One region of the Intestinimonas sp. RTP31139st1_F5_RTP31139_211217 genome, then DNA from elsewhere that is predicted to be linked to it. Evidence: riboswitches for the same ligand, from Rfam matches in the RefSeq annotation. Region 1 holds a riboswitch; each other region holds the start of a gene.

Region 1 (7,817 bases):
GCATCGGCACCGTGGCCACCATCATCCCCCTCATCGTGGCCGCCTTCCCCTTCGTGGCCCGGCTGGTTGAGGCCTCCATCCGCGAGGTGGACAAGGGTGTGGTGGAGGCCGCCCAATCCATGGGCTGTTCCCCCTTCCAGATCATTTCCAAGGTGATAATCCCGGAGAGCCGTCCTTCCCTCATTTCCGGCTTTACCACCGCCTTCATCACCATCCTCAGTTACGGCGCCATGGCCGGTGCCATCGGCGGCGGTGGTCTGGGCTCCATGGCCCTCAACCTAGGCTACCAACGGCGCATGTATATCGTTCTCTATGTGGCGGTCATCGTCCTGGTGGTGCTGGTGCAGATCTTCCAGTCCGTGGGCACCCGCATGGCGGTCCGTCTGGACAAGCGCATCACGCCCAAGGGGAAAAAGCGCGGACTCAAGGAGGCCGGGAAAAAGATCAAAAATGACCGGCGCATCCCCGGCGCGATGTAAAGGAATTGGCGGGTCTGACAAAGTCCTCGCTTTGTCAAACCCGCCTTTTTGATTAAATGCACCATTGACAGAGCCGCTTCTCCGGGGTAAACTAAGTGCAACCCGGAGACAATGGAATATCGCTGACAAAGGCAATGAAGAGAAGAGTACGTGCGGAGATACGTCACAGAGAGCCCCGGCTGGTGGGAAGGGGTATGGAAGGCCGCGCTGAACATGGTCTCGGAGCCGCGCACCGAGTGTACCGGCGTACATAAGGCTGCGACGGGGGCGCCCGTCATAGCGCAGGCGTATCGGATCCTCCTGTACGCTCCAAGGCCCCGGCCGTGAGGTCCGGGCGAAACAAGGTGGTACCACGAAGCGAAATGCTCTCGTCCTTGATGCAGTGGCATCGAGGGCGTTTTTTTGTCCCTTGCCGGCGATATACCCTGGTTCTCATGGTTCAAAACGTATCATAGAATAGGAGAATGAAACATGAAAAAGCTCGTCTCTCTGCTCCTCACCGGCGCTCTGGCCTGCGGCCTGTTGGCCGGCTGCGGCGGCAACGCCGCCAGTACGCCCGCCCCTGCCGACACCACCGCACCCGTGGACACCACTGCTCCCGCCGAGACCAATCCCCTGGATGGCACCGTGCTGAAGGTGGGCGCCACCCCCGCCCCCCACGCCGAGATTCTGGAAGTGGTGAAAGACCTGCTGGCGCAGCAGGGCATTACCCTGGAGATCGTGGAGTTCAACGACTATATCCAGCCCAACCTGGCCGTGGAGGACGGCTCCCTGGACGCCAACTACTTCCAGCACATCACCTACATGAATGAGTTCAACGAGAGCGACGGCACCCACCTGGTGAGCGCGGCCGAGATCCACTATGAGCCCTTCGGACTCTACGCGGGTAAGACCTCCTCCATCGCCGACCTGGCCGACGGCGCCCAGATCGCCGTGCCCAACGACACCACCAACGAGGCCCGCGCCCTGCTGCTGCTGGAGCAGGAGGGGCTCATCACCCTCAAGGAGGGCGCCGGCATCACCGCCACCAAGGCCGACATCGCGGAGAACCCCAAGAACCTGGACATCGTTGAGCTGGAAGCCAGTCAGCTCCCCGTGCGCCTGGCCGACGTGGACATGGCCGTCATCAACGGCAACTACGCCATCGACGCCGGCCTGAAGGTCTCCGACGCCGTGGCCATCGAGGCCGCCGACGGTGAAGCCGCCTCCGCCTATGTCAATGTGCTCGCCGTCGAGGAGGGCCGTGAGAATGATCCCGCCATCCAGGCCCTGGCTGCGGTCATGACCAGCCAGGAGGTCAAGGACTTCATTAATGACACCTATGACGGCGCCGTGGTCGCCGTATTCTGATCAAATCCCCATGGGAGGACCCGCCCGCCCTGCGGACGGGTTTTCCCAACGTCAAAAATCATACTAAATTGGAGGGAATACTATGAAAATCGCCCCTGTGCTCACCGATCTGATCGGCAACACCCCCCTGCTTGCCCTGGACCGTTACGCCCCCGGCACCCACATCCTGGCCAAGCTGGAGTACTTCAATCCCCTCTCCTCCGCCAAGGACCGGGCGGCCCTCTATATGATCCGTGACGCCGAGGCCAGAGGCCTTCTGAAGCCGGACACCGTCATCGTGGAGCCCACCAGCGGGAACACCGGCGTAGGTCTTTCCTACATTGCGGCCATCCGGGGCTACCGCATCATCCTCACCATGCCGGAGACCATGAGCCTGGAGCGGCGGAACCTCTTGGCCGCCCTGGGAGCTGAGCTGGTGCTCACCCCCGGCGCCGAGGGCATGAAGGGCGCCATCGCCAAGGCGAACGAACTGCTCACCACCCTGCCGTCGGCCTGGATGCCCGGCCAGTTTGACAACCCCGCCAACGCCACCGCCCACTATGAGACCACCGGGCCCGAGATCTGGCGGGACACCGACGGGACCGTGGATATTCTGGTGGCGGGCGTGGGAACCGGCGGCACCCTCACCGGCGCAGGACGCTTCCTGAAGGAGCAGAAGCCCGGCGTCCGCCTGGTGGCGGTAGAGCCCGCCGAATCCCCCGTCCTCTCCGGCGGGAAGGCCGGCCCCCACAAGATCCAGGGCATCGGTGCCGGCTTTGTGCCCAAGGTCCTGGATCTGTCGCTGGTGGACGAGGTCCTCACCATCCCCAGCGTGGAGGCGCTGGAGGCCGGAAGGGCCCTGGTGAGGACCGAGGGGCTGCTGGTGGGCATCTCCTCCGGTGCGGCCGCCCGTGCGGCCGCGCTCCTGGCCGCACGGCCTGAGAATGCCGGAAAGACCATCGTCGTCGTCCTGCCGGACACCGGGGAGCGCTATCTCTCCACAGAGCTTTTCCGGAGAGACTCCTGACGACGGCCCGCCGGGCGGAGCACCCGCCGTCTCTCCCTGCTTTTCCAGGCCGCCTGATCCAAGCAGCATCAAGCCAGAAATGAGAAATGAGCGCCGCAGAATAAAAATTCTGCGGCGCTCACGCTGTTGATTCCTATTTTACCTGAAACATGTTGGTCATATCCAGGGTGATCTCGGTGGTGTAGGGATTCAGGAGCTCGTTGAATATCTCCAGGCATCCCTCCCGATCCAACTGATAGCACCAGGATACGCCGTTATAGCGCGCGTCTCCGTCGCCGGGCAGGGTGCCGGTGGAGACCCCGGTGCCGAAGTCCACACCCACTGCCTGGGTGGCAAACCAGGCGATATCCGTGGCCGACAGATCTGTCTTTACGTTCTGGGTGAAAATATCCACAAAGTTATTGAAGAGGCTCAGGCTGGACCAGGAGAGGACTTTTTTTGCAATGGCGGTAAGCATCTTCTGCTGAGTCTGGGTCCGGCCCACATCGGTGTAGCCGCTGCCGTCATTGTTGTGGCGAAAACGGACCACCTCCAGGGCCTGCTGGCCGTTGAGATGCTGCATCCCCTCCTTGTAGTGGATGTAGAGCTCCTGGCCGGGGGTGGAATCATCATAATCCATATCGCAGGGGACGTAGAAATCAATGCCCCCCACCGCATCCACCAGGGCCTTGAATGCCCTGATGTTCACCGTCATATAGTGGTCGATGGGGATACCTATGAGATCGGAGACCGTCTCTTTCAGCGCCTCGATCCCGCCGGAGCCATAGACGGCGTTGATCTTCGGAAAGCTGCGGTCTACCAGGGTATCTCTGGGGATGGAGACCACGCCCACCTTCTGCTCCGCTGTGTCGTAGGCCGCCACCATGATGGTGTCGGTGTTTCCGCCCCCCACGTCGGTGGCGGCCAGCAGAAAGGTATAGAAGCCCTCCTTGCGCACCAGGGGCACGGGTGTGGGGGTGGCCGTGCTTTCATCCTCCGGCGTGTCCGGATCGTCGGAAGCCGGGGCACGGGAGGGGATTGAGGCGGTCGGAGGCGCCGCCTGTTCCGGCGGGCGGACCAGGGCCTTGAACCCGCAGAAAAACACCACGATGAGGACGGAGACAGCCACGGCGGTCCGGTACAGCGCCCGGCCAAGCCGCCGCACCCCGGAGGCCTTTCGCCGTTTCTTTTTCAGTAGACGCCTCGCCAAACTCCGCTCACCCTCTCGATTATGTCAACGGATATCAGTATATCCGCTCCACGGTCGTTGGGCAAGCAAAAGTTTTATATTTCACAAAATTTTTATCTTTTTCCCCGCAGGCGGAGGATCGGGTCCATATCCTGTTCCGGCGCCGTGATCGGCTTCCGGTGTCTGACCGCCCTCAGTCCTCGATGTGGATAACGGCCACCGGGCATCCGTCGGCCGCCATCCTGACCTGCTCCTCATTCTCCCCGGTCGGCGCGCGGTATACCTCCGCCAGTCCGTCGTCCGCCATCTGAAAAACCTCCGGGCAGGTCCCGGCGCACAGCCCGCAGCTGATGCACCCATCCCGATCTATCATGACCTTCATCTCTTACTCTGCCTCCTTGTTTTAACGGCCTGTTCTGAAATCCTGGAATCATGCCCGCCGCCAGGGCGCAGCCGTCCCGGCGTTTGAGCGGGCCCGCGCTTTTCAGCCAGGTCTCAGGTTCCCGCATAGTATGGCTGCGCCGCGTTCAGGCTATTCATTTTTCCCATAAGCCGGTAAAAACAAACTCCCCCCATCCTGCGGCCCGGAGCGCAAGGAAACGGCACGACAAAACGTCGTGCCTCACTTCTTGTTTTGTTGTTGGTTCGAGCGGCGATATGGCGCCGCTCCGCTCACAACCCGGCGCAGCGTTCGTGATTGGGAAAGGGGGAGGAGGGGAGCGGGCGGATGACGTTTTTTTGCCATAGGCAAAAAAACGTCGGAGCAAAGTTCACTTTGCTCCGACGTGGTGCGGCTGGCGGGAGTCGAACCCGCACGCCCATACGGACACAAGCACCTCAAGCTTGCCAGTCTACCAGTTCCAGCACAGCCGCAGATCACAGCAACTCAACAAGCTGCCTGATTATTATATTGCGTTTGGCCCTGTTTGTCAACTCAATTTTTTCTCCCGCACGCAAAAAAACAGCGAAAAAAGTGTTGACACCGGGGACATCCTATGGTAGTATATTTCTTGCGCTGAACGGCGCAAAACCACTTGCGCGAGTGGTGGAATTGGTAGACTCGCTGGCTTCAGGTGCCAGTGTTCGCAAGGACGTGCGGGTTCGACTCCCGCCTCGCGCACCACGCCGGAGCAAAGTTCGCTTTGCTCCGGCTTTTTTATGCCCGCGGCAAAAACACACGCCGTCCGTCATCTTTCGACATTTTGTGACTTTTGCAAAAATAGGACATCCCCCCTTGACTTTTAATAGTTATGTTTGTATAATAAAAGACAGCAGAAATCCAGAAATAACCTTATAATTTTATAATGTGCATTGTGCCCCTGCGCCTGGGACCCGGGCAGGCTCAGGGATAAGGGAATTTCGGTGAGACTCCGGAGCTATTCCGTATCCGTGTGTGCATGAGGCTGTTGTTCGCGGCGTGAGCCGGCCATTGGGAGAATCCTGAGAAGGTGGAGCAGCAGACGTGGGCCCCTGTGCCGGGGCCCGGAAGCATAAGCCGGTAGACCTACAGTGTTCGAGACCGCGTCCGCGTTGTGCGGGTGCGGAGATTGTCTACGGGAACAAACGGCCGTGACGAATGGAAGTACATTCGTCGCGGCCGTTTTCTATTTTTCGGGCGTGGCCCGCGGCTTTCTAGGGGCCGCCGGAGCGCCGGTGCACCTTGCAAATTCAATAGAGAAAGGAGACATGCCCACAAATCAACTGCGATCCCGTTCCCAAAATATATGTATGTGAAAGGAAGGGTAACATGCAAACGAAACTGAACCTGAGAAAAGTCCTCGCCCTGGGCGCCACCCTGGCTATGCTGGCCACCAGCGCCCTCGCCTCCTCCACCAGCTCCTGGCCCGTCTACGGCGGGAACGCCAACCACAACAGCGTGGTCAGCGGTGCGCCCACATCCATCGCCACCGGCTATCCCAAGCAGCTCAACCTCACCAGCACCACCGGCTGGGACGGTGTGGACAACGTGCCCGTCATGCAGACCGTGGACGGCGTGACCTACGCCTATGTGCTCTTTGACGGCTACGGCACCAACGGCGCCCAGGTGGTGAAGGTGAACTGCGCCACCGGCGGAGAGGTTTGGCGCACCACTGCCCAGCAGACCCCCGGTTCCCTCAACGCCAAGAGCGGCTTCCAGCTCTCCACCCCCTATCTGGACGACAGCACCGGCACCCTCTATGTGGGCGTGATCAGCGCCTACACCTATGATCCCGACACCGACGAATACCTCCAGAACAGCAAGAGCAAGATCCTGGCGCTCACCAACCTGGATGCGGCCCAGCCCACCGTGAGCGAAGTGCTGATCAACATCGACGGCCAGATCAACACCCCCATCGTCAAGTACGGCAGTTACATCTACTTCGGCACCTGGCCCGGCGGCTCCAACGCGGGCAAGTACTACCAGGTGGACGTGAGCACCACCAGCTATACCTATAAGACCTTCACCCCTGAGAGCTACGGCTTCTACTGGGCCGGGGCCGTGTCCGACGGCACCAATATCTACTTCGGCAGCGACAACGGCAAACTGTACTGGCGCAAAGCCGGCACCAATTTTGACTCTTCCTCTGCTGGCGGTGTGCTGGACCTGACTACCGCCGCAAAGGGCGCATCCGACGCGGGCAACGTCCGCTCCACCGTCATGCTGGACGGCGATAAGCTGTACTTCACCAGCCAGGGCGGCTACCTCTGGTGCTGCTCCTTTGATGAAAATGACGAGGCGCTCTCCATTCAGTGGAAGGTGTCCCTGGATGGCACCTCCACCTCCACCCCCACCCTGGTGAAGACGACCAGCGGCACTACCACCACCGTCGATATCTACACCGGGTACTACTCCGGCTTCAACGCCGGCGGCGTCCAGGTGACCTCCTTCACTCAGGGGAGCGCCCCCACCGACAGCAGCGTGGCCACCATCGCCACCGGCTTCCCGGTCCAGTGCTCCATCCTGTACAGCGACGGCTATGTGTACTTCAACACCAACTCCGGCACCGGCTGCGGCTTCTGCTACCCCGCCAGCGGCCGGAACCTGACCGCCACCAGCGGTTACGCCTGGAAGACCGCCAACGACACCTACGCCCTGGGCGGCATGGCCTGTGACAACGGCTACCTCGTCTTCGGCAACGATAAGAATCACCTGTACGTGGTGAAATAATCCTAGGGACCGTCGCCGGGGCGGGTGACCGCCCCGGCGACGGATTTTCCCATATTCTGGAGAGGTGAAGGAATTGATGAAAAGGCGCCTACTGTCCCTGTTCCTGGCCCTGACCCTGCTCCTGTCCCTGTGCGCCCCCACCGCCTGGGCCCTGGAGCCTACAAGCGAGCAAATCAAGTTTGTCATCGACCTGACCGGCTATACCGGTGAGATCACGAATAGCCTTCAATATACGCCCTCTGGTTCGAGCTCACCCACTCCGATCAGCATCACTCCCGGCCAGAAAAACGAATTCTTCGTGGAGAGTGGCGGTGCTTTTGCGAATACGAAGCTTTACTTGGCCACTGCACCGGCTAGATGGACCGTGTCGGTCACCGGCCTGGCGGATTGGAACGAATATCTCGTAGGGGCTACCCTGTATTTTAACAAAAATACATCCAGCTCTAGCAATCGAATATTTCGGACCTCGGAAAATTTTTTGCAATTTTTTGGCCGTTCAATAGATAAAATACTGGGGCCGGGAAATTGGGGCTCTGGCGGTCAGACCGTCGTGATCACCCCGGTCTTTCCCACGAGCCAATATTCTCTCACCGTAGGCTCCAGTGACGAGAACAAGGGTACTGTCTCCGCCACCGTTGTGGGAACCGACATCTATGAGCTTCGGGC
Region 2 (7,817 bases), on a different contig from region 1:
TAGACAATCGCGGCCGGGGTATCGGGTTCATATCCGCCCTCCATCAGCTCTCTCTCCACATCTTCGAGGAGTCCTGTGGAGAGGAACAGCACCATTGTGCAGCCATGCGAGGCCATCTTAGACAGCTTTTCCCTTTCGGGGACCGGCGTCCGGCCTGCCATCCGTGTGATAATGACGCTTTGCGACACCTCCGGAAGGGTATATTCCGCCTCCAGCGCGGCCGCCGCACCGGAAAAAGAGGATACGCCCGGTGTTACGTCATAGGCGATCTCCAGCTCGTCCAAGCGGTCCATCTGCTCCCGGATGGCCCCATAAAGAGAGGGGTCTCCGGTGTGGAGCCGAACGGTGGTGCCTCCGGATGCCTCCGTGGCCTTCATCACATCTATCACATCCTCCAGGGTCATGGAGGCACTGTCATAGACGGCACAGTCCTCCTTCTTGTTCTCCAGAAGCGCCGGATTTACCAGAGAGCCGGCATAGATGATCACATCCGCTTCCCGCAGAAGCCGTGCGCCGCGGACAGTGATGAGGTCCGCGGCTCCGGGGCCCGCGCCAATAAAGTGGATCATAGTTTCCTCTTCCTTTCCGTTTGAAATGGTCTCAGTCCGGGGCGTGGAGCGCGGCCAGCCGCTCCGCTCCCGGCGTCCGGCCCAGTATCCCATGCTTGTTGGAGAAAAAAATGGCCTCGATGTCCATATCCTCTCCCGCCCGTGCCTTGAGCCTCTGGTCCAGTGCACCGGCCAGGGATGCCATTACAGGCTCCCGCAGTCCGGCGCGGTCCAGAATATCAACTGCTTCGTCTGTGGTGATGGCCAGAAACACCGCCTCCACAACAGTACGGTCCCCACTGCACAGGGCCGTATGCGCCGCCAGGGTCTCCCGCCGGGCATCGGATACCCTGGAGTGCGTATTCATGTTTCCCGCCGCAGCCTTGCACAGCTTGCCCAGATGGCCCACCAGCAGAAAGCTGCGAAATCCCAACCCTGCTGCGTGATCAATGGCCTCTCCAATATAGTTGGAGCAGGTGGCCCAGTGGTCCAGCGACAGGTGGAGAACTTCCCTTGAAAAATGTTCGCCGTAATTACCAGGAGTCACCACGATGTCTCCCGCCCCCGCCGCAGCCTGCATGTCCAGCTCCAGACGCAGGGAATCTATAAGTGCGGCTTCACTCATAGGCCGCACAATGCCGGAGGTCCCCAGGATAGAAATGCCCCCTGTGATCCCCAGCCGGGGATTAAAGGTCCTTTTTGCCAATTCCTCCCCTGCCGGAACGGAGATCTCCACCCGGAGCCCCTCGGAGTACCCCGCCTTCCGGCGTACTTCCTCCATCTGGCGAAGGATCATTTCCCGGGGCACATGATTGATGGCCGCCTCGCCTACCGGCTGGTCCAGTCCGGGCCGGGTGACCCGCCCTACGCCCACCCCGCCTTCGATGGTGACTTCGCGGGCTTTCGTCTTTTCCACCTTGGCAAAAATCAAGGTGCCATGGGTGGCGTCCGGGTCATCTCCCCCGTCCTTCCGGACCGCACAGGAGGCCCATCCGCATCCCGACGCCGGCTCTAAGAGCTCGGCTTCCACAGGGATGCCGGCGGGCGTCTCCACCCGGACCAGAGCGGGCATCTCCCCTGTGAGCAGAAGCTCCGCCGCCCCCCGTGCCGCAGCGGCGGCACAGGTACCGGTCGTATACCCGCAGCGGAGACGGCCGCGGCCAACGGAGATATAGTGTTCAAAGGTGCCCATACGCCGCCTCCCGACAAAAAATGGTCCCTCTCCGGGCGGAGAGGGACCATGAAAACGGGCATGGCACTGCCGCTCTCCACCTAAGAGTCATGCTTGTGTATTCCGCACGGCAGGTCTCCTGGCTTGCGCTTCTCCCTCGGGCGTCCCTTCTCGGCAATCGATCATTACCAATGGGCTTTTGTACGCCGTCGTCCACGCTTACAGTAGAGGTAAGACTGCGCCGGTCTTTCACCGGACTTCCCTTTTCAGCAGCTGCGTCGCTGCACCAATGCGATACTCCGTATTTTGTTTTCCTATCTATTATAACAAGTAACCCGCAGGAAGTAAAGGCATTCTTCTCCACCTGTCCCTCCCATTTTTCCGTCCCTCCATCAGAGTCCCCGGCTCCACTCCGGCCGCATCCCAGTACCGCTCTCCAGCGCTTGGTCCAGACGGGATAGAAAGTATGCACGGTCTTCGGGCAGGCTTCCCTTCAGAGGCACGTAATTGGAGGCATGGTCGCAGGTGAAGTGGAGCGGGTCCACCTCCAGCTTTTCAATGAGCAATCGTGCCTCCCGCAGGGTATCCCGCGCCGTGGCCGCCTGAAATCTTCCCGCTCTCCATTCCTGATAGAGATCTGTGCCCGGATACAGCGTCAGCGTCAGCGCCGAGAGATGCCTGGGGCGCATCTCATTGATCATGGCCGCAGTATCCAGAATATGCCGCCGCCCAGCCTCACCAGGGCCGGCCAGACCCAGGATCACCATGACCCAGAGGTCAAAGCCCGCCTCCCTGAGACGGATTCCCGCCTCCAGCATCTGCCGCGCGTCCGCCCCCTTTTTGACCGCGTGCAGAAGCGCGTCGCTTCCGCTCTCCACTCCCAGATAGGCACGGGTCAGCCCGGCCTTCCGCAGGGTTTTCAGTTCTTCCGGTGTTTTGGAAAGCGTGCTCAGCGGCCCAGCATACGTGGTCACCTTCTCCAGGGATGGGAAGGCGTCATAAAGGGCGTCCAGAATCGAAAGCAGTTCCTCCGTTTTCATGATGATCGCATCTCCGTCACAGAGGAACACCCGACGAAGGTCCCCATAGCAGGCTTTTGCCATGCGGATATCCTCCAGGATATCCGGCAAAGGGCGGATATGGAACCGTTTCCCCCGATACATCCGGCAAAACGTACAGGTGTTGTGAGAACACCCCACCGTGGTCTGCAGGAGATAGCTCTTCCACTCTCCGGGCGGACGGTAGATATCACCTTCATAGCGCATATTCAGCCCTCCGTCAGCGCCTTGAGGGCTGCACGGAGGGCGTCCATCTCATCGTCCGTCCCGACACTGATGCGCAGATAGTTGCCGATACGGGGCCGGTCAAACCAGCGCACCAGAATCCCCTGCTCCCGCAGCCCGTCCAACAGCGCCTTTCCGGTGCGTTTCGGATGGCTGACAAACAGGAAGTTTGCCTTGGACTCCAGGACAGCAAACCCCATTGCACGCAGCCGCTCCTCCGTCCGCTCCCGGGTGCGGATTACGCGTTCTCTCATCTCCTCAAAGTAGGGCCCATCCTCCAGCGCCGCCACGGCTCCCGCCTGCGCCAGACGGTCCACTGTATAGGAGTTGATGGAGTCCCGCACACAACAGAGCCCGGAGATCAGATTCGGACTGCCCAGCGCATAGCCCACCCGCAGTCCGGCCAACGCGCGGCTTTTGGAGAGCGTGCGCACGACCACCAGGTTGTCATACTCCTTCAGCAATGTGTCGGCCGATACGCCGCCGAAGTCCACATAGGCCTCGTCCACCAGCACAACCACATCCCGATGCTCCTCCAGCACCCGCCGGATATCCTCCAGGTCCACCGACCGGCCTGTAGGAGCGTTGGGATTGGCGATGACCACGCCGCCGCAGTTTTCAGCCTTGCAGAACCGCTCCACCGGAAGAGAAAAATCCTCATCCAGCGGGATCTGCCAGGCTTTGAGCCCAAAATAGTCGGTATAAACAGCATAAAACGTGTAGGTGATATCCGCAAAAAGAATCGGACGCTCCGGATCAAAGAAAGCCTGAAAGCAAAAAGCCAGGACCTCATCGGAACCATTTCCCGGGAAAACCTGTTCCGGTGTTACCCCATGGAGCTTGGCGGCGGCTGCACGCAGCCCGGCACATTCCGGATCCGGATAGAGCCGAAGCCCCTCCCCCGCCGCCGACTTTACGGCTTCCACTACTTTGGGCGAAGGGGGATAGGGGTTTTCGTTGGTGTTCAGTTTGATAAACGTCCTGCCCCTGGGCTGCTCACCCGGCACATAGGGCACCGCATCCCGGATTCGCCTGCTCCAATACTCTTTCATGCTTCGTTCCCCTCACTGTGCAGGATTTTTTTGATATTCTTCTCCGCCTTGCTGCGCGGAAGCATGACCTCATGCCCGCACCCCTGGCAGCGGAGGCGAAAATCCATCCCCACCCGCAGCACCAACCAGTGTCTGCTTCCACAGGGATGCGCCTTTTTCATCTCTAACACATCGCCCAGTCGGACATCCATGCTTATCGCCTCCTGAAAAGATTCCCCTTTTGCCGCAAAATGACAAAGCGCTCACCCCTACGGACAAAGACATCCTCTTCCGGGGCCGCCACAACGGATGGTATTATTATAGGTTCCCCGGGTCTCCCTGTCAATTCCGGGTGTCCCCCCGCATATAGTGGCTTATCAGCAAAAAAACGGAGTATCGGAAAGGAATGATCGGGATGATCAGTCATTTTCTCCCCGAGGGCAGACGCTTGACCGCTCCGGACAATCTGGCCGCCTGCGCCACAGTGTCCGCGCTTCGCTCCGCCCGGGACCGGGGCATGATTTTAGAGGGCCGCGCCCTCTCCTGCAGCACGGACCACGATTTGACCGTTGCCGTAGGCCCTTTTACGGGCCGTATTCCCCGAGAGGACACCGCTTTGGGCGTGGCGGAAGGAACCACCAAGGAGATCGCCATCTTGTCCCGCGTGGGCAAGCCGGTCTGCTTTACGATCGTTTCTGTTTCCGGTCCGGACAGTCAACCCGTTCTGGTTCTCTCCCGTCGTCGAGCCCAGGAGATTGCGCAGCAGGCCCTGATGTCTGAGCTCAAGCCCGGGATGGTCATTCCCGCCACAGTCACCCATATGGAGCCCTTCGGCGCTTTTGTGGACATCGGCTGCGGACTGGTCTCCATGATCGGCATTGAACATATCTCCATCTCCCGCATCCCGCACCCCTCCTGCCGGTTTTCCGTCGGGCAGGAGATCCACGCCGCCGTACTGGAAACGCTGCCGGAGCAGGGCCGCGTAAAGCTGACTCACCGAGAACTGTTGGGCACATGGGCAGAGAACGCCAGGGATTTTGCGCCGGGTATGACAGTGGAGGGAACCGTTCGCGGCCTGAAAGACTACGGTGCCTTTATCGAGCTGACCCCCAACCTGTCGGGGCTCGCAGAGCCAAGGACCGACCTGCGCGAAGGGGACCGCGTCTCTGTCTTCCTGAAGGCGATGCTCCCGGAGCGAATGAAAATCAAACTGCTGGTCATCGAAAGGCTCCCTCCGGCCACCGAAACGGCTGCGCTGCACTATTTTATCCGTGAGGGGCGGCTTGCCCATTGGCGTTATGCCCCGGACGGCTGCCGAAAAGCAGGCGTGGAAACCACATTCTTATAAAACGGTCAAAACCCGGAGCTCCGATCAGCGGTCGGCGCTCCGGGCTTTTTTCTCAGCCGCATTGCAGGACCATCCAGATGCGGTCAAATCTCCTCTGGGCCAGATCCTCCCCGCGGATATAAAAATAGATACAGCCGCAATCGCCGAACATCAGCTCAAATCCATCCCGCTCCACGGTCCCCATCTGGAAGAGAAGCCGCCAGTCCCGGCTATTCTCCCGAAGGCGGTCCCACTCTTCCGGCGGCAACTCCTGCGGGTGGCCGCAGTAAATTCCGCTGTCCGCCATCTCACACTCCAAAAGCATGCTCCCCTGGATCAGATTCGCATAGCCCAGCAGTTTGGTGACTTTCTCCGGCTCCTCAGACGCCTTGCACCCCCGCAGAGTCCGTTCTTCCTCATAGGTATCCCAATCGATACCTTCTCCAAATTGCTCCCGGAATTCTTCGTAGTCAGGCACTTCGTCCCTGTTTTTGAAGGAGATCGGGATCTCCGGAACCAGGTAATCGGCCTTCAGATCTCCCGGAGGTTCCGTCTCAATGAGACCGGCCGGCCCGCCTTCATAGTAAAGTACCCGCGCACAGCCTCGATCTTTTGGATCAAACCCCCAAGCCATCGTCTCCAATTCATAAAAGAAGTAGAGCATCCCCCTGGACGGCAGGACACCGTCTATGTCCAGGTCCGCGATCTCCGCCAAATTGATCTGCGCCAAAAAGGAGAGCGGCCGCCTGGCAGTCACTCCATCATAATTCGTGCCCTCATACCGATACCACTCGAATTCTTTGGGGAGATGAGGTTTTCCACCCACCTTACTGCTCCCCAGCTCTACTTTTCCAGGCCCGTCCGCAGGCAAGAGCTCAATGGAATTCCGTCTCTTTTTGTGAAACCACTCCGGAAGGTTCATTTATTTCCCCCATTTCCCGCCGATATTGTTCGGCCTCCGACCTATCCTTCTTCTTTCCCCTTGATCTCATCCCAGTAGCGCTTGGCGGCCTGCTCCGTCTTGTTCTCTCCATATACATAGTAGTGAACGCCCTTCAGCCTATCCGGCAAGTATTGCTGCTTTACATAGTGATTTGGGAAATCATGCGGATAAAGATAACCCTGCTCACGTTCCATGCCCGCTGAATCGGCATGCTTGTTCTGGAGATGCCGCGGATAATCTCCTGTTTTTCCCGTCCGCACATCCGCCATGGCCTCATCCAGCGCAATATGGGCGGAATTGGATTTGGGCGCAGTGGCCATGAGCACGGCAGCATCCCCCAGCGGGATCCGCGCCTCCGGCAGCCCCAACATATTGGCCGCATCCACACAGGCCTTGACGATGGGAATGACCTGAGGGTAGGCCAAGCCCACATCCTCACAGGCAATGACCATCAGCCTGCGGCAGGCTGAAATAAGGTCCCCTGCCTCTAGCAACCGCGCAAGATAATGGCACGCGGCATCTGGATCCGAGCCCCGGATGGACTTTTGCAGCGCCGAGAGGATATCGTAATGGTCATCCCCCGCCCGGTCGTAGCGCATGGCGGAGCGCTGGGCCACCAGTCTTGCGTCTTCCAGACTGACAACCAATTTACCCCTCTGCCTGGCGGCGGCATTCATCAGCAGTTCAACCGCATTCATTGCCTTGCGTACGTCGCCGCCGCAGGAACTCGCGATGGCCTCCCTCACTCCATTCTCAAATTCCGCCACCCCTCCCAGACGTTTTGCCATGATCGACACCCCTCTGTCGATGGCGGGCAGCACCTCCCCCGCTTCCACAGGCTTGAACTCAAAGACTGTAGAGCGGCTGAGGACAGCATTATAGACATAAAAATATGGATTCTCCGTGGTGGATGCGATGAGTGTCACGTCACCCCGTTCAATGACTTCCAGCAGAGATTGTTGCTGCTTTTTATTAAAATACTGGATCTCGTCCAGATACAATAAAATGCCATTGGGTGCCATCATGGTACCCACCTCGCCGATCACATCTTTTACATCCGAGAGGGAACCCGTTGTGGCGTTGATCCGCCGCAGTGTACGGTTGGTACGGGCGGCGATGATATTTGCTACCGTGGTTTTCCCGGTGCCGGAAGGGCCATAAAAGACCAGATTGGGGATGCTTCCGCTTTCGATGATCCTGCGCAGAAGGCCGTCCGCCCCCAAAATATGCTTTTGTCCTACCACATCGTCCAAAGATGCGGGTCTGATCTCATCTGCAAGCGGTCGATACGCCATGGAATTACCTCCCGTTTCTATAAAAATGGAGGGGAAAAGTTCCCCTCCATTCTAACATATGTTCTACTGCCCGTAAAGAGGTCAATTTCAACGGCTCCGTTCAAAGCCCAGATAGCGTGTTCCCTGGAAGGTCAGCCTTCCGTTGTCACCCTCCACCAGCATCCCGTACTCGTTCCTGGGCACATGAAGCTCCATTCGATCGCCGCTCTCCACCTGGAA
Region 3 (7,817 bases), on a different contig from region 1:
CGTCACCATCCACGGCGCCCGGGTCCTGGTCCTGGGTTTCGGCCGGCTGGGCAAGCTGTTGGCGCACCGGCTGAACGCCCTGGGCGCCCGGGTCAGCGTGGCGGCCCGGAAGTGGGCTGACCTCGCCTGGGCCGAGGCATACGGGTATGGGGCCGAGCAGATCGAACGCCTGGACGGCTATCTGTGCGGCTATGATCTGGTGGTGAACACCGTCCCGGTACGGGTCCTGGACGCGGAGCGCCTGGCCGATCTGCGCCCCGGCTGCCTGGTCATCGATCTTGCATCCAAGCCGGGGGGAGTGGATTTTGAGGCGGCGGTGCGGCAGGGGGTCAGGGCGATTTGGGCCCTTTCCCTGCCGGGCAAGGTGGCCCCAGTGACCTCTGGAAAGATTATCCGTGACACGATCTATAATATATGGAATGAGTTAGGAGTCTGAGCATGGAACAGGTACGTGTGGGGTTCGCTTTCTGCGGCTCATTTTGTACATATGATCAGGTGATGCCGGCGCTGGAACGGGCAAAGGCCAGATATGGAGCGGTCACGCCCATCATCTCGGAGAAAAGCGCCGATACGGACACACGCTTCGGCGCGGCCCACGAGTTCATGCGGGAGATGGAGCGCATTTGCGACAGGCGGGTCATCGACTCCATCCAGAAGGCAGAGCCCATCGGCCCCCAAAAGCTGCTGGATGTGCTGGTCATCGCCCCCTGTACGGGGAGCACGCTGGCGCGGTTGGCAAATGGCTTCAGCGATACGTCGGTGACGATGGCGGCCAAAGCCATGTGGCGGAATGGGCGTCCCGTGGTCCTCGCCGTGTCCACCAACGACGGCCTGAGCGGCTCGGCCAAAAACATTGCGACGCTTCTGGACAAGAAGAACGTCTACTTTGTCCCCTACCGGCAGGATGACCCAGTAAAAAAACCCACCTCTCTGGTGGCGGATTTTACCCAGATCAATGCCGCTGTGGACGCCGCCCTGGAGGGCCGGCAGCTCCAGCCCCTGCTGTTGGGACCCGCCGAAGAACCGGCGCATGGATGAAGCATGAGAATACCCCCGGCGGCTGTTGCCGCCGGGGGTATTCTTTCGTCAAAGGGAATGGAAAAGATAGGATGGATTCCCCTTCCCGTAAAAGGGGCAGGATCAGACGCCGCGTCTGCGCGACTCCGCCATGCGGCGGGCAATTTCCTGAAACTTGGAGGTAATGTACCCGTAATTGTCCCGCCGGTGGGGAAGAGTACAGCGGGTACAGTCTTTCACACCGCTCTCGGTATAGGAGAAATTTCCCCCGCAGTCGGGTCCCAGGGCGTAGAGAGGGCAGTAGCAGAACAGACAGTTAAAATTCTCCGGGTCGTCGGTGGGGTGGCAGGGGAAATATTCGCACGCCCGGTTACAGAAGAAAGAATACCCCTTGCCCTTCCAGTAAGGCTCCTGGGTCTTGGTCTCATCGGACATAGCTAAAGCTCCTTTCCCGGTCTTCACCAAAAATAAAAAGCTGCGTCCCGGAGGGCGCAGCGATACGCGCTGAAAGGCAGGCGTAGCAGCACCCTCTCAGGCTCGGAGAGGTTTGGATGTGCGTCATACGCAGGCAGGTATTCTGACTTCGGCGTCCAGCGCGGTCCCCGCCTTCCCGGAGTTGCCTCCAGTGGCGCTGTGGGGGTCCGCTCCGCCTATACAGCAACGGCTTTGTGCGGGATTCTCACCCGGCTTCCCTTTGTCTGCCCGAAATGGGCGCCTGCGTACCAGTCGGATTTAATTGTCCCTAACAGCATACTCTGAATCCCGCCCTATGTCAAGGGGAGAAAAGAGTCTGAGCATGGAAACCATGCTCAGACTCTTGAGAATCAGGGGGTGTCAGCAGGCCGCGACCAGCTCGATCTCCACCAGCACGTCCTTGGGAAGGCGGCTCACCTCCACGCAGGCGCGGGCGGGGCAGGGGCCCTCGAAAAAGGCGGCATAGGCCTCGTTGACCTCGGGGAAATGGGCCATATCGGTAAGGAAGATGGTGGTCTTTACCACGTCGGCAAAGGTGAGGTCCGCCTCCTTGAGGATGGCGGCGAGATTGGCCATGGACTGCTTGGTCTGGATGGAGTAGCTGGCCTCCACCACCGAGCCGGTGGCCGGGTCGACAGGGATCTGACCGGAAATATAGAGGAAGCCGTTGGCCTTCACGGCCTGAGAATAGGGCCCGATGGCCTGGGGGGCATTGTCGGTGTGGATGTACTGAACACTCATGAGTACGACCTCTTTTCAAAAAATTTTTCTGAACGCATGATTTACTTTCAGTATAACAGCGCAGGAAGAAATGAGCAAGTATTTTTCCGGCTTCAGCGCGGCCGGAAAACTACCCCCACCCCGAATGGCGCGTGCGGCGGTCAGGCGACGCCGCACGGTTCCAGCCGGAAGACCAGTTCGGTACAGCCTACAACAGCGTGGTGATTGTTGTAGAGGTTTCTGTCCTGAAAGCTGGGCAGAGAACAGGCCTCCTCCGGCGTGATGACCCCGAGCTGGGTGAGGACCGATAGGATGGCATAGGGGACGATGGAGGAGGCGCCGTCTTCCATTTTGAGAGCGATGCCGATCCCCCTGTCCCTGAGGCCCACGGCATAGAAGGCGCTGGCACCCGATTTGCAGAAGAGCCGTTCCCCAAAGGCGGCCATCAGTTGGGTACAGATCCGTTCGGACCCCGCCACCATCTCCGGGTGAGCGGTCATGGCGGAGGTGACGCGGCGTACGGCGGCGGCCCGGGCTGGGTCAAAGAGCGAGGGGAGGGACATGCGGGCGTACCCCTGGGCCAGGCGGGAAAGGGGCAGGGCGTGGACAGGGACGCCGCAGCCGTCCACAGCCAGCCGAACTTCCGATTCCTCCACGCCGCACATGTCGGCAAACACCGAGAGGATACGCCGCTGGACCGGGTGGTCCGGAGAAATATAGTTTTCCAAGGGCTCCCCCAGATGACGGGCGGTGATGAGCATACCGGCGTGTTTTCCGGAGCAGTCGCAGTAGATGGGGGCCCGGGGGACGCCGGCGAGCTTCAGAGCATCCTCGGCCGGGACGTACATAGGATATTCCGCCCCGCAGTGCAGGTCGCTGGGGGAGAGTCCCGCCTTCCGGAGAATACTCTCCACAGCCTCGATGTGAAAGGGCTCTCCGTTGTGGGAGGCACAGATGACAGCCAGCTCCCGCTGGGTGATACCGTAGTGCTCCAGCGCGCCGCTCTCCGCCACGGGGACGGCCTGGATAGGCTTGGCGGAGGAACGGGCAAAGGTGAGGCGCTCCGGGTCACCCAGCTTCCAGAGAAGCCGGCCCGTGTGGTCTGTTACCGCAATGTGGCCCCCATGGACCTGGTCCACCAGTTCCCCGCGGTATTGATAGGCGATATCAGCCATAGCGCGTGCCCCCGTTTCTCAAATTACAAAGTAGAAAAAGCGAAGTACGTCGCCGTAATCGTCGGCATCGAAGGCCACAGTGGTGGGAGAGAGGAGGCTGGCGCCGGGGTAGTGGGAGCTCCCATAGGCGTCATAATGGTGCAGATAGGTGACCTCCACATGGAAGTGATCGGGAAGGACCGGGGGCTTGGCGGTCTTTGCGGCCGCCACAGCCCGGGCCGCCATGCCTTCGATCTCCTCCTGAACGAGTTCCGGGGTCTTTGTAAGGACACCATAGCCATGGCCGGACTTGGTGGGCACGGTGAGGATGCCGGGCACGGCGCGCGCCGCCGCTGCGCACAGGCCTTCGTCGCCGCTGGCAAACAGGGTGGGGACGCCCCGATAAGCGGCAGCATGGGCGGAGACCTCGAATTCTCCCCACAGGGCCCCGTTGACCATGAGCCGGAAAATGCGGGAGCTCACCATGGTATGGGAAGTGGGGTTGCCGGAGGCCGAGGCGGCATCGTGAAAGCCCACCATCAGCATACCGTCGTAACTCTCGTCGAAGATACCGGTAAGGCCCACGATATCGTGGGTCACGCCCCGAAGGAGCCGGGCACCCTTGGGGAGCAGAGCGCAGTCGATGTTGCAGCCGTCCCCGTGCCCATCCTCTATTATGACCTCGTCAGCCCCGGCGGAGAAGAGGCCGCGGGCCGCGGCGGCGGCCTCCAAAGTCATTTCCCGGGCCATAGGCGCATAACAACTGTTGGCTGAGCGGGCCTCGTCCCAGCAGGACAGAGAAGCCACGCCCTCGATGTCACACAGCACGTAAAATTTCATGCATGCTCCCTCCTGTGATGATAGTAAGTGTAGGGATTCGACAAAAAATAAGGGCATTAAATAAATATCATGTTGACAATTTATTTTCCAACTGCTATGATTTTATTACATTGAAATGAAAAAGTAAATATGGAAATTAAATTTTATGTTTATGCGGTTATGTCCGGCATCGCTCTTAATTTTGCTTGCAAAGGCGCAGGTTCTAATAAGAAGGTTTTAGAAGGAGGAAACAGATATGAAAAAGAGAACACTTGCCCTGATCCTGTCCGCAGCCATGTGTCTGTCTGTAGCCTTGTCCGGCTGTACGGCGGACGAACCCAGCCAGAGCGCCTCCACTCCCGCGCCCGGAGGAGAGACCAGCGCCCCCGCCGAGGAGGGCGGAAAAAGTCTGACCATTGCGGTACTGAACGATGTCATCTCTCTGGACCCTGCGGCAAAGGACAGCAGCTCCGAGATGCAGATGGCGTCTCACCTGTACGATCCCCTGGTGGACTACGACGCCGACCTTACCAAAAAGCCCGGTCTGGCTGAGAGCTGGACCATCCTGGAGGACGGCGTGACTTGGGAGTTCAAGCTCCGCCAGGGCGTGAAATTCTCCAACGGAAACGATTTTAACGCCGATGATGTGGTATTCAGCTTTGAGCGGATCCTCAACGACCCCACCCTGGAGATGGGGGTGTACCTTATGCGCCTCCAGGAGGTCAAGAAGGTGGATGATTACACCGTACAGTTGGTGACCAAGATTCCCTATCCTGTGTTTGCCGGCAGCCTGGTCCATATCATGATGCTGGACAAGGAGACCTGTGAGGGCCTCACCAGTGAAGAGATTGCCGCCAATCCCGTGGGCACCGGGCGCTATTGCCTGGAGGAGCACGTGAAGGAATCCTACATCAAGCTGGTCCGCAACGACGATTACTGGGGTGAACTCCCCGAGGCGGAGACCGTAGAGTTCCGCGTCATAGCCAACGCGGCCACCCGCACCACCGCCCTGATTAACGGCGAGGTGGATTTCATCTCCAACATCCCCGTGATGGACGTGGATCGCCTGAAGAGCGACGCCAACATTCAGGTGGTCACCAACCCCAGCCTTTCCTGCAGCTATATGGGCTTTGACCTCCTCAATGAGCACGGTTCCGCCGGCACCGACGACCCCAATCCGCTCCTCAACGTAAAGGTCCGCCAGGCCATCTATCATGCCATCGACATCCAGACCATCATCGACACCGTAATGAACGGCTATGCCACTGTGGCCAACTCCTATATGCCCAGCATCTGCGTGGGATACAATCCGGATGCAGAGCGTCCTGCCTATGATCCCGAGCTCGCCAAGCAGCTCCTTGCTGAGGCCGGCTATCCCGACGGCTTCTATCTCCGCATCGACGCCCGCAGCGACAGCGACATGAACGCCGACCAGGTGTCTCAGGCCATTGCCAGCTATCTGGAGAAGGTGGGCATCACCACTGAGGTGAACCTTCTGCCCCGCGCCTCCTTCTATGAGAAGGTGGATGCGGAGAATCTTCAGTCCTCCTTCTTTATGGCCGGCTGGGGCGACGGCTCCGGCGAGGGCATGGTCATCTTTAACGACATGCTCTATACTTATAACGGCAAGCCCGGCATGGGCGAAGGCAACAAGGGCCACTACAGCAATCCCGAGGTGGATGCGCTGCTGGACGAAGCATCTGTTGAGGCCGACCAGGACAAGCGCGCGGCCCTGGTGGAGCAGGTGGATCAGATCGCCCGGGACGAGGCCGCCTATGTGCCCTTGTTCTTCAAGGATAATATCTTCGGCGTGCGCGCCGGGCTGCAGTACACCCCCCGCTCCGACGACCATATCCTGGCTTGGGATTTCACCTTTTAAGACAACGTAAGAACCATCGCTGGGAGGAGGAGGACGGGTGCCGTTCTCCTCCCCCTTTCTACCTCCCGCCAACAGGGGTGCAGAGCCCATAAATGAGGTGTTACCGTGTTCAAGTATTTCCTGAAACGGCTGGCGCAGATGGTGGTCACCCTTTTCATCGTGTCCATCCTGGTGTTCGTTCTGGCCAACTTCATCGGCGATCCCGTCAATATGCTGGTCTCCCCCAAGGCTCCGCCCGAGGTCCGGGATCAGGTCCGGGAAGAACTGGGGCTCAACAAGCCCATTCTGGAGCAGTATGCGATCTTTGTTACCAATGCGCTCAAGGGAGATTTCGGCAAGTCCTACATCTACAAGGAGGATGTACTCTCCCTGATTGCCCAGCGGGCACCCGCTACGCTGGAGCTGGTTTTCGTATCGGTGGTGCTGGCCCTCGTGATCTCCATCCCGCTGGGCGTATATGCGGGGGCCTTTCCAAAACGGAAATCCAGTACGCTGGTGATGGGCGGGTCCATTCTGGGCATTTCCCTGCCCTCCTTCTTCATCGGCATCATGCTGATCTACATCTTCTCCCTGCACCTGCACTGGTTCCCCTCCTCCGGACGGGGGGCAACGGCGACCTTCCTGGGAATGAAGTTCAGCCTGTTTGTGCCCGGCGGGCTCAAATACATCATCCTGCCCGCCCTTACGCTGTCTGTGACCAACATAGCCTCCCTGGTACGGCTCACCCGGGCCGGTGTGATGGAGAACATGCGGCAGGACTACATCAAATTCGCCCGTGCCAAGGGCGTGTCCACCCGAAAGGTCCTTTTCGGTCACGCCCTGAAAAATGCCCTGATCCCGGTCATCACGGTGTTCGGCATGGAGATCGGCTCGCTCATCGCCTTTACAACGGTGACTGAGACCATCTACTCCTGGCCGGGCCTCGGCAAGCTCCTCATCGACTCCATCAACTCGGTGGACCGGCCAGTCATCGTGGCCTATCTGATCCTCACCACCGTGCTGTTTGTGTTCATCAACTTTGTGGTCGACCTCCTCTATACGGTCATCGACCCGAGAATCGAATTCAGGTGATGCGCTATGAGTGAAATGGAAAAAAAGAGCACAGCCCCCGACAAGAGCTGGCTCCAGCGCGCTGCTGAGTCCGAGTTCTTCCACAACTACAAGCGCAGTCCCTCCGCCATCATCGGCACGGTAATCGTGGTGCTGGTACTGTTCATCGCCCTTTGCGGGCCGCTGTTTGCCCCCCAGAACCCTTACGATGTGGGCTCCCTCTCCCTTACCGACTCCTACAAGCCTCCTATGTGGCAGGAGGGGGGCGAGCCCCATTTCATTTTTGGCACCGACAGTCAGGGGCGTGATATCTTCAGCTCCCTCATCTATGGAAGCCGCATCTCCCTCTTCATCGGCGTGGTGGGGACTCTGCTGGCCTGTGCGGTGGGCATCACCCTGGGGCTCATCTCGGGCTACTTCGGCGGGAAGGTGGACGCCCTCATCATGCGCCTGGCAGATATCCTGCTCTCTTTCCCGGATATCCTGGTGGCCCTTTTCATCATGACCATGTTCGGGCGGGGCGTGAGCAAATTACTAGTGGTTTTTACTATTATTGGATGCGTCACATATATCCGCACCGTCCGGGCCGAAGTGCTAACGGTGAAACAGATGGAATATGTGGATGCGGCCAGGGTCATCGGCATCCCCAATCTTCTTATTATCGCCAAGCACGTGCTGCCCAATGTCATGACCACCATCATCGT
Region 4 (7,817 bases), on a different contig from region 1:
CTCAAAGGCCTGGTACAGGGTGCCCTGGCCCTGGGCGCGGTCGTAGGTGAGCTTCAGCTTCTCCCCTTTGGTGCCGTAGAGGATGACGTCCAGCACCTCGGGGGGCAGATCCTTCACCGGGGTGGTGAGCTTGAAGCCGTACTGCTTGGCCAGCGCCTCAAAATACATGCGGGAGATGGAGTCCCCCTTCACGTTGTTCCAGCCCGAGGCGGAGATGGCGCCCTCCAGAATGGAGAGACCGGGGTTGGGGATGATGAGGGCGGGGTCCACTTTGAGCTGGCTGCCCAGACCGGTACAGGTGGGACAGGCGCCGAAGGGGTTGTTGAAGGAGAACATGCGGGGGGCCAGCTCTTCGATGGAGATGCCGCAATCCTCGCAGGCGTAGTTCTGGGAGAAGAGAAGGTCCCGGTCCTCGCTTACGATATTGATGACCACCAGGCCGCCGGAGAGGCCGGCGGCGGTCTCCACCGAGTCGGTGAGGCGGCGGGCGACGTCCTCTTTGATGACCAGCCGGTCCACCACCACCTCGATGCTGTGCTTCCTGTTCTTGTCCAGCTTGATCTCCTCGGTGAGGTCGTAGATGGACCCGTCACACCGGACCCGGACGTAGCCGGACTTCCGGGCGTCCTCGAAGATCTTCTGATGCTCGCCCTTCTTGCCCCGGATGACGGGGGCCATGACCTGGATGCGGGTGGCCTCCGGCAGGGTCATCACCTGATCGATGATCTGGTCCACGGTCTGCTGCCGGATCTCCTTGCCGCACTTGGGGCAGTGGGGGGTGCCCACCCGGGCCCACAGCAGGCGGAGATAGTCATAGATCTCGGTGACGGTGCCCACGGTGGAGCGGGGGTTTTTGGAGGTGGTCTTCTGGTCGATGGAGATGGCGGGGGAGAGGCCGTCGATATAGTCCACGTCGGGCTTTTCCATCTGGCCCAGGAACATCCGGGCGTAAGAGGAGAGGGACTCCACGTACCGGCGCTGGCCCTCTGCGTAGATGGTGTCGAAGGCCAGGGAGGACTTGCCGGAGCCGGAGAGGCCCGTGAGCACCACCAGCTTGTCCCGGGGGATGGTGACGTCGATGTTTTTCAGGTTGTTGGCCCGGGCGCCTTTGACGGAGATGTGGTCTAGCATAGCTCTGTTGCTCCTTTATATCTTTCCACAGGGGAGAAAGTCGAGGTCAAACGATGGAAAAAACGCCGACCAAATAGCCGACCAGCGCGCCGCCGGTGCAGACGATCCAGCCCAGGCGGCGGCCGAACAGCTCCCAGTCGGAGGGCTCGGCCAGTTCCGGGTCCCGGATGAGGAATCCGAGATTCCAGCGGAAGAGCCGGTCGGCAAACAGAATGGAGAGGATGCCGACGGCGGCCAGACAGGTGGCCAGCCAATACAGGGATATGTCCCCCCGGTGCCTGAGGACGGGCGCCAGCACCAGAGGGAGAAGAAAGGAGACCGAAGGCTCGTGGGAGAAATCCATCTCCTGCCCGTCGGGACCATAGGCCTTGCCGCCGGCGTACCAGGAGAAGGAAAAAGAGGACACAGGCGCTCCGCTCTCATCGATCAGCACGGAAATGCCGCCGTCCAGCCAGCCGCCTCGGAATAGGATCTCATCCCCGCGGCGCACCTCCACACCGGTGAGCACATCGGCCATATCGTGGTCCCGGGGGACGGCGCCGGGGTCCTCGACGACGATATAGGGGCCATAGTCGCCGCCGTCGAAGCGGTATGTCACCCTGCCGTCGGGAGAGACCGCAAAGACGGCCTCCTTCCCATCCACCCGGCCGGCATAGAGCGTGGTTTCCCCCTGAACAGACCGGAGCAGCAGGGAGCCGCCGTATTCCACGCCGAGCCGGCCGTTGAGGATGAAGTAGAGCGCCGCAAAGAAAACCGGCATCGCGGCCAGCATCACCAGCAGGACCCTCTGAAACAGGGGGATGGCCCTCCATCTGGACATCACACACGCTCCTTTCAGATCGAGGATACGCCCCCGCCGGCGGGGGCGTCCAGGGGGTCCGTACGTTCGATCCGGAATATATTCAGGGTGTCCACATCCGGGCAGGCGAATACGGCGGTACCCGGTTCCTGGCCGGGGAGCGCGCCGCCGTAGCGCAGGATGTCCACATAGGGGAAGGCCACGTGCATGGCCATGGGGCACAGTTGTCCCCGTTCCGTGTCAAAGTCGAAGCTGTCCCCCACCTTGTGCCCCCTGTGGCAGCCGCAGGGACCCTTCCTGTCGATCAGTGTGATCCGGATTCTCGGCCTTTTCATGGATACGCCTCCTCGTGATAGCGGTCCTCCCGCCACTTGGCCGGGTTTTGGTCCATATATGCCCATATCCGCAGATAATCGGCCTCACTGCGGATGATGTGGTCGTGGAAGCCGCCCTGCCAGAGGTCGTTTTGCATGTCCTGATTTGTAAAGCGCTTGAGGGCGGTGATCATGCGCGCCCCACGATCCGGGACAATATAGGGGCCCTTCTCTTGGTACAGAAAGTGATAAAATAGCAGCCTTCCTGCCCATAGTCATAGTTTGGCAGCCTGTGAAGCCGGCCCATTTTATCACCTCTTTATATGCGGTGGTCCCAATCACAAAATAAAATTACTTCCATCTCAGCTCGATGATGCGGTCGCGGAGGACGGCGGCGTACTTGAACTCCAGCCGCTTGCTGGCCTCCCGCATCTCCTTTTCCAGCTTTTCCACGGCGGCGTCCCGCTCCTTTTTGGAGAGCTTGGTCTTGCGGCGCATGAGCTGCTCGGTCTCCTCCTCTTCGGCGGAGAGCTCGATGACGTCCCGAACGGATTTGATGATGGTCCTGGGCACGATGCCGCGGGCCCTGTTATAGGCGTCCTGCTTCTTCCGCCGCCGCTCGGTCTCGCCGATGGCCGCCATCATGGAGGGAGTCATCTTGTCGGCGTACATGACCACAAGGCCGTCGGCGTTCCGGGCGGCCCGCCCGATGGTCTGGATGAGGGAGGTCTCGCTGCGGAGGAAGCCCTCCTTGTCCGCGTCCAGAATGGCCACCAGGCTCACCTCCGGCAGGTCCAGGCCCTCCCGCAGGAGGTTGATGCCCACCAGCACGTCGTAGGTCCCCAGCCGCAGGTCCCGGATGATCTCCTGCCGCTCGATGGTGTCGATATCGTGGTGCATATACTGCACCTTGATGCCGGCGTTTTTCAGATAGGCGGTCAGGTCCTCCGCCATCTTTTTGGTGAGGGTGGTGACCAGCACCCGCTCCTTCCGGGCCGTCCGGTCGTTGATCTCGCCGATCAGATCGTCGATCTGGCCCTCCACGGGCCGCACGTCGATGCGGGGGTCCAGCAGTCCGGTGGGGCGGATGACCTGCTCCACGATCTGCCCCGCCCGGGTGCGCTCATACTCCCCCGGCGTGGCCGAGACGTACACCACCTGGTTGACCCGCTGCTCGAATTCCTCAAATTTCAGCGGCCGGTTGTCAAACGCGCAGGGGAGGCGGAAGCCGTAGTCCACCAGGGTGGTCTTGCGGGCCCGGTCCCCGTTGTACATGGCCCGGACCTGGGGCAGGGTGACATGGGACTCGTCGATGAACAGGAGAAAATCTTTGGGGAAGTAGTCCATCAGGGTCATGGGGGCGGAACCCACGGGCCGCCCGGCGATGACGCGGGAGTAGTTCTCGATGCCGGAGCAATAGCCCAGCTCCTGCATCATCTCAATGTCGTAGAGGGTGCGCTGCTTGATGCGCTGGGCCTCCACCAGCATGTTCCGGGACTCAAAGAAGGCCACCCGCTCCTCCAGCTCCCGGTAGATCTCCCCGATGGCCTTGTCCATCTTCTCCTTGGGGGTGATGTAGTGGCTGGCGGGGAAGATGGGCAGGTGCTCCAGCCGCCGGACCGGGGTGCCGGTGACCACATTGATCTCGCTGAGACGGTCGATCTCGTCGCCGAAGTACTCGATGCGGATGGCGGTATCCTTGAAATAGGCGGGCCAGACCTCTACCGTGTCCCCCCGCACCCGGAACATGTTCCTCTCAAAGGCGATGTCGTTGCGCTCGTAGCGGATCTCCACCAGGCGCCTGAGGAGCTCATCCCGGGGGAACTCGGCGCCCACCCGCAGGGGGACCATCATCTTGGCATAGTCGTCCGGCTCGCCCAGGCCGTAGATGCAGGAGACGGAGGAGACCACGATGACGTCCCGCCGCTCGATGAGGGAGGCGGTAGCGGAGAGACGCAGCCGGTCGATCTCATCGTTGGTGGCGGAGTCCTTCTCGATGAAGGTGTCGGTGTGGGGGATATAGGCCTCGGGCTGATAGTAGTCGTAGTAGCTGACGAAATATTCCACGGCGTTGTCCGGGAAGAATTCCTTGAATTCGGCGCAGAGCTGGGCGGCCAGCGTCTTGTTGTGGGCCAGCACCAGGGTGGGCTTCTGGACCTTCTCGATGACCTTGGCCATGGTGAAGGTCTTGCCGGAGCCGGTGACGCCCAGCAGGGCCTGCTCGCTCAGCCCGTTCTCGATGCCCGCGGCCAGGGCCGCGATGGCCTCGGGCTGGTCCCCGGCGGGCTCATAGGGGGAGACCACTTTAAAGTCAGGCATAGGTAAGACCTCCTCACAGGCGTAAGATTCCGAAGGGGCGGCCTGCCGCCGCCTCCAAAGAGGGCGGAAATCGTACATCCGTCCGATATTATATCAAAACAAATGTTCTATTGCAAGGGGAAAAGAACCCTCTCATTAAAAATCCGGCACCTCCGCCCCATACCCCTCAAACAGGCCGCTGTCCCGGAGGGAGACCATGTCGTCGTCGGCGAAGATGAGGTGGTCGGAGAGCTCCACCCCCACCTCCCGGAGAACGGCCCGGAGTCTGCGGGTGGTGGTCAGGTCGGCCTGGGATGGGAGGGCCAGGCCGGAGATGTGGTTGTGGGCCAGGATGGCGGTGGTGGCATTTTGAGCCAGGGCGGTCTCCACCACCTTGCGGGAGGTGATGTCGGCGGCGTTCACCGAGCCCTCGCCCAGCTTGTGCACGCCCAGCACCTTGCGCTTGGCGTCCATACACACCAGATAGACCATCTCGTTCCGGGCGCCCTGGCGAAAATAGGGGGCCAGGAATTCCCCGGCGGCCCGGGTGGAGTTGAGGACGGTGCCCAGGCTGGCCCGGTCCCGGTCGTACCGCCCCGCCAGCTTGGGCACCAGCTTGAGAAGGACGGCGGTGTGCTCCCCCACCCCGGGGACCTGCTGGAGGGATTCGGGCAGGGCGTCCATGACGCCGGCCAGGGAGCCGAACCGCTCCAGCAGGGCGTGGGAGAGCTCGTTCACGTCCCCCTGAGGGATGGCGTAGCACAGCAGAAGTTCCAGGAGCTGGTGGTCGTGAAAATCCTCCCCGTGGGAGAGAAACTGGGCCTTGAGCCGTTTGCGGTGTCCGTCATGGAGTCCCACGCCGCCGCCCCCTTTCTGAAAGGCCCCGCCCGCCGCCGGCGCTCAACGGGCCCCGTACTCCGCCAGGTAGGTCTCCATGCGGGCCTTTACGGCGTCGTCGATATAGACCTTGCCGTCCACCTCCCGGTTGTGGAGGAAGGCGATGATCTCCCGGACGGTGACGATGGGACAGACGGTGATGCCATAATCCTCCCGGAGCTCGTCCAGGGTGGAGCAGTCCCGGGTGCCCCGCTCCATGCGGTCCACGGAGACGAAGAGGGCCCGGATGGACACATCGGCCACCTGCTGGAAAAGGGCGATGGACTCCCGCACGGCGGTGCCGGCGGTGACCACGTCCTCCACAATGGCCACCCGGTCGCCGTCCTGGGGTTTGTAGCCCACCATGACGCCGCCTTCGCCGTGGTCCTTGGCCTCCTTGCGGTTGAAGCAGTAGGGGAGGTCCCGACCGTAGTTCCGGTAGAGGGAGGAGGCCGCCGCCACCGCCAGGGGGATGCCCTTGTAGGCGGGGCCGAAGAGGCAGTCCACCCCGTCGGGGAAGTGCTTCTGGATGCAGGCGGCGTAGTAGTCCCCCAGCTGGCTGGCCTGGGCGCCGGTCTTGTAGTTGCCGGTGTTGATGAAGTAGGGGGTCCTGCGTCCGGATTTGGTGGTGAAGTCGCCGAAGGTGAGCACGCCGGAGCGCACCATGAACGTGATGAACGCTTCCTTATAAGAGTGAGACATGAGCATTGGCCCCTTTCCAGTTTGTTTCGATTTCAGTCGAAATATTATATCACTATTGAAGGGGGCGCACAAGGAGGAAATGGGGTGGAAAAAGACGCGCGGAAAGGGGCCGGGCCGGGAATTTTTCTTGACAGACCACGGAAGGAGGCTTATACTAAAATATACAATTAAATATACGCTTCTGTTTTATGGAAACCGGTGTAATTCCGGTGCGGTGCCGCCACTGTAAGGGGGAGCCGCTGTGCAGTTAGGACACTGGACCCGAGGGGTCTGGGAAGTCGCACGGCGGCGGGGAACCCGAGCCAGGATACTTGGACAGAATGCCTTGCGTCGTAATCTGACGGACCATCAGAGGACGGAATTTTTTATGCCCGAGATTTCCTGTCGCTGCTGTGCCGACAGGAAATCTTTTTTTGCCTGTAAGCCGCTGCGGGACGCGGGAACGCGCCCTGTGGCCTTACATATTTTAAAACAGAGAAGGAGAACCGACATGAAACGAACCCTCGCCCTGTTCCTGGCGCTGACCCTCAGCCTTTCCCTCCTGGCCGGCTGCGGCGGCCAGGAGGCCCAGAGCACCCCCGCACCCATCGGGACCACAGCGCCCACCGCCACGCCCGACGCCGAAGAGCCCACCACGAAGGTGGTGGTGGACGGCCTGGGCCGTGAAGTGGAGATCCCCTGGCCTGTGGAGCGGGCCGTGGTGGCCAACCGCTACAACAGCGAGCTGATCCGCGCCTGCGGCGCCATTGACCGCGTCATCGCCGTGGACACCAATACCGCCCAGGACCGGGTCTATTGGAGCCAGTTCGACCCTGACAACGTGATCGGCAAGGGCCAGAGCGAGCTGAACTACGAGAAGATCGTGGATCTGGGGGCTCAGGTCCTCATCACCCCTAAGAACGGCACCTATGAGCAGGACCAGGAGATGCTGGAACCCTTCGGTATCAAGGTGCTGGTGGTCACCGGCTGGGACAACGCGGACCTGGTCAACCAGATCGAGGCCGTGGGACGGATCTTCGATGTGGAGGAGAAGGCGGCCGAGCTCAGGGCGTTCTATGAGGAGAACCAGCAGAAGCTGGACGCATGCCTGGCCAACGTGACCGAGAAAAAGACCGTCTACTGGGAGTACGGCGATCCCTACACCACCTGCATCCCCGGCACCTCCAACGACGGCTGGCACAACATGCTGGTCTCCGCCGGGGCCATCAACATTTTCGGCGACGAGAGCCTGGCGGGCAAGGACATCGACCCCGAGGCCATCCTGCTGGCCGACCCCGACCTCATCATCAAGACCAGCTCGGGCCCGGCCCTGAAGAATACCGGCGTGTATACGCCCCCCACCCAGGAGATGTATGAGGAGATGACCGCCGAGATGGTCAGCCGCCCCGGCTGGTCCGACCTGAAGGCCGTCCAGAACAAGAACCTCTACTGCACCACCGGCTTCTGTGCCGGCGGCCTGGGCAAGCTCATCGGCGCCCTGTACACCGCCACCTGGCTCTATCCGGACGAGTGCGCGGACATCGACCCCGACGCCGTGTTCGGCGAGTGGATGTCCATGCAGGAAGTCGGCCCCATCGAGGGCCACGTCTACCGCCTGCCCTGATATGTCCCTGCATGTGGAAACGCCCGGCCCCGCGCTGGGGGAGGAGATCAGGAGCTACCGGCGGCTCAAGGCGCTCTTTGCCGCGGCGGTGGCG

The links. Region 1 has a riboswitch for cobalamin ahead of ABUA09_RS12335 (PQQ-binding-like beta-propeller repeat protein). Riboswitches for the same ligand answer to the same signal wherever they lie in the genome.
Region 2: another riboswitch for cobalamin. It lies ahead of cbiD (cobalt-precorrin-5B (C(1))-methyltransferase CbiD); the one in region 1 lies ahead of ABUA09_RS12335 (PQQ-binding-like beta-propeller repeat protein).
Region 3: another riboswitch for cobalamin. It lies ahead of ABUA09_RS10885 (cysteine-rich small domain-containing protein); the one in region 1 lies ahead of ABUA09_RS12335 (PQQ-binding-like beta-propeller repeat protein).
Region 4: another riboswitch for cobalamin. It lies ahead of ABUA09_RS17370 (ABC transporter substrate-binding protein); the one in region 1 lies ahead of ABUA09_RS12335 (PQQ-binding-like beta-propeller repeat protein).

What each region holds. Positions count from the first base shown of each region.
Region 1 is NZ_JBCOAQ010000021.1:21,889-29,705, forward strand. It holds gene ABUA09_RS12300 (methionine ABC transporter permease) at 1-479, shown strand, start outside; gene ABUA09_RS12305 (MetQ/NlpA family ABC transporter substrate-binding protein) at 951-1,829, shown strand; gene cysK (cysteine synthase A) at 1,912-2,835, shown strand; gene ABUA09_RS12315 (LCP family protein) at 2,969-4,024, opposite strand; gene ABUA09_RS12320 (ferredoxin) at 4,197-4,385, opposite strand; tRNA gene ABUA09_RS12325 (tRNA-Leu) at 4,790-4,876, opposite strand; tRNA gene ABUA09_RS12330 (tRNA-Leu) at 5,040-5,126, shown strand; cobalamin riboswitch at 5,298-5,529, shown strand; gene ABUA09_RS12335 (PQQ-binding-like beta-propeller repeat protein) at 5,751-7,151, shown strand; gene ABUA09_RS12340 (S-layer homology domain-containing protein) at 7,228-7,817, shown strand, end outside.
Region 2 is NZ_JBCOAQ010000001.1:45,904-53,720, reverse strand. It holds gene cobM (precorrin-4 C(11)-methyltransferase) at 1-569, opposite strand, end outside; gene cbiD (cobalt-precorrin-5B (C(1))-methyltransferase CbiD) at 601-1,740, opposite strand; cobalamin riboswitch at 1,832-2,026, opposite strand; gene ABUA09_RS00235 (B12-binding domain-containing radical SAM protein) at 2,112-2,984, opposite strand; gene hisC (histidinol-phosphate transaminase) at 2,987-4,054, opposite strand; gene ABUA09_RS00225 (DUF951 domain-containing protein) at 4,051-4,245, opposite strand; gene ABUA09_RS00220 (S1 RNA-binding domain-containing protein) at 4,449-5,381, shown strand; gene ABUA09_RS00215 (YwqG family protein) at 5,434-6,282, opposite strand; gene ABUA09_RS00210 (replication-associated recombination protein A) at 6,324-7,598, opposite strand; gene ABUA09_RS00205 (DUF2500 domain-containing protein) at 7,686-7,817, opposite strand, start outside.
Region 3 is NZ_JBCOAQ010000016.1:1,490-9,306, forward strand. It holds gene dpsA (dipicolinate synthase subunit DpsA) at 1-436, shown strand, start outside; gene ABUA09_RS10880 (dipicolinate synthase subunit B) at 439-1,038, shown strand; gene ABUA09_RS10885 (cysteine-rich small domain-containing protein) at 1,141-1,452, opposite strand; cobalamin riboswitch at 1,568-1,751, opposite strand; gene ABUA09_RS10890 (RidA family protein) at 1,852-2,232, opposite strand; gene ABUA09_RS10895 (asparaginase) at 2,373-3,386, opposite strand; gene ABUA09_RS10900 (M55 family metallopeptidase) at 3,405-4,205, opposite strand; gene ABUA09_RS10905 (ABC transporter substrate-binding protein) at 4,441-6,063, shown strand; gene ABUA09_RS10910 (ABC transporter permease) at 6,169-7,134, shown strand; gene ABUA09_RS10915 (ABC transporter permease) at 7,141-7,817, shown strand, end outside.
Region 4 is NZ_JBCOAQ010000061.1:31-7,847, reverse strand. It holds gene uvrA (excinuclease ABC subunit UvrA) at 1-1,131, opposite strand, end outside; gene ABUA09_RS17400 (DUF6199 family natural product biosynthesis protein) at 1,178-1,951, opposite strand; gene ABUA09_RS17395 (TIGR04076 family protein) at 1,966-2,265, opposite strand; gene ABUA09_RS17390 (hypothetical protein) at 2,262-2,438, opposite strand; gene uvrB (excinuclease ABC subunit UvrB) at 2,596-4,563, opposite strand; gene ABUA09_RS17380 (JAB domain-containing protein) at 4,699-5,400, opposite strand; gene pyrE (orotate phosphoribosyltransferase) at 5,443-6,120, opposite strand; cobalamin riboswitch at 6,311-6,431, shown strand; gene ABUA09_RS17370 (ABC transporter substrate-binding protein) at 6,611-7,723, shown strand.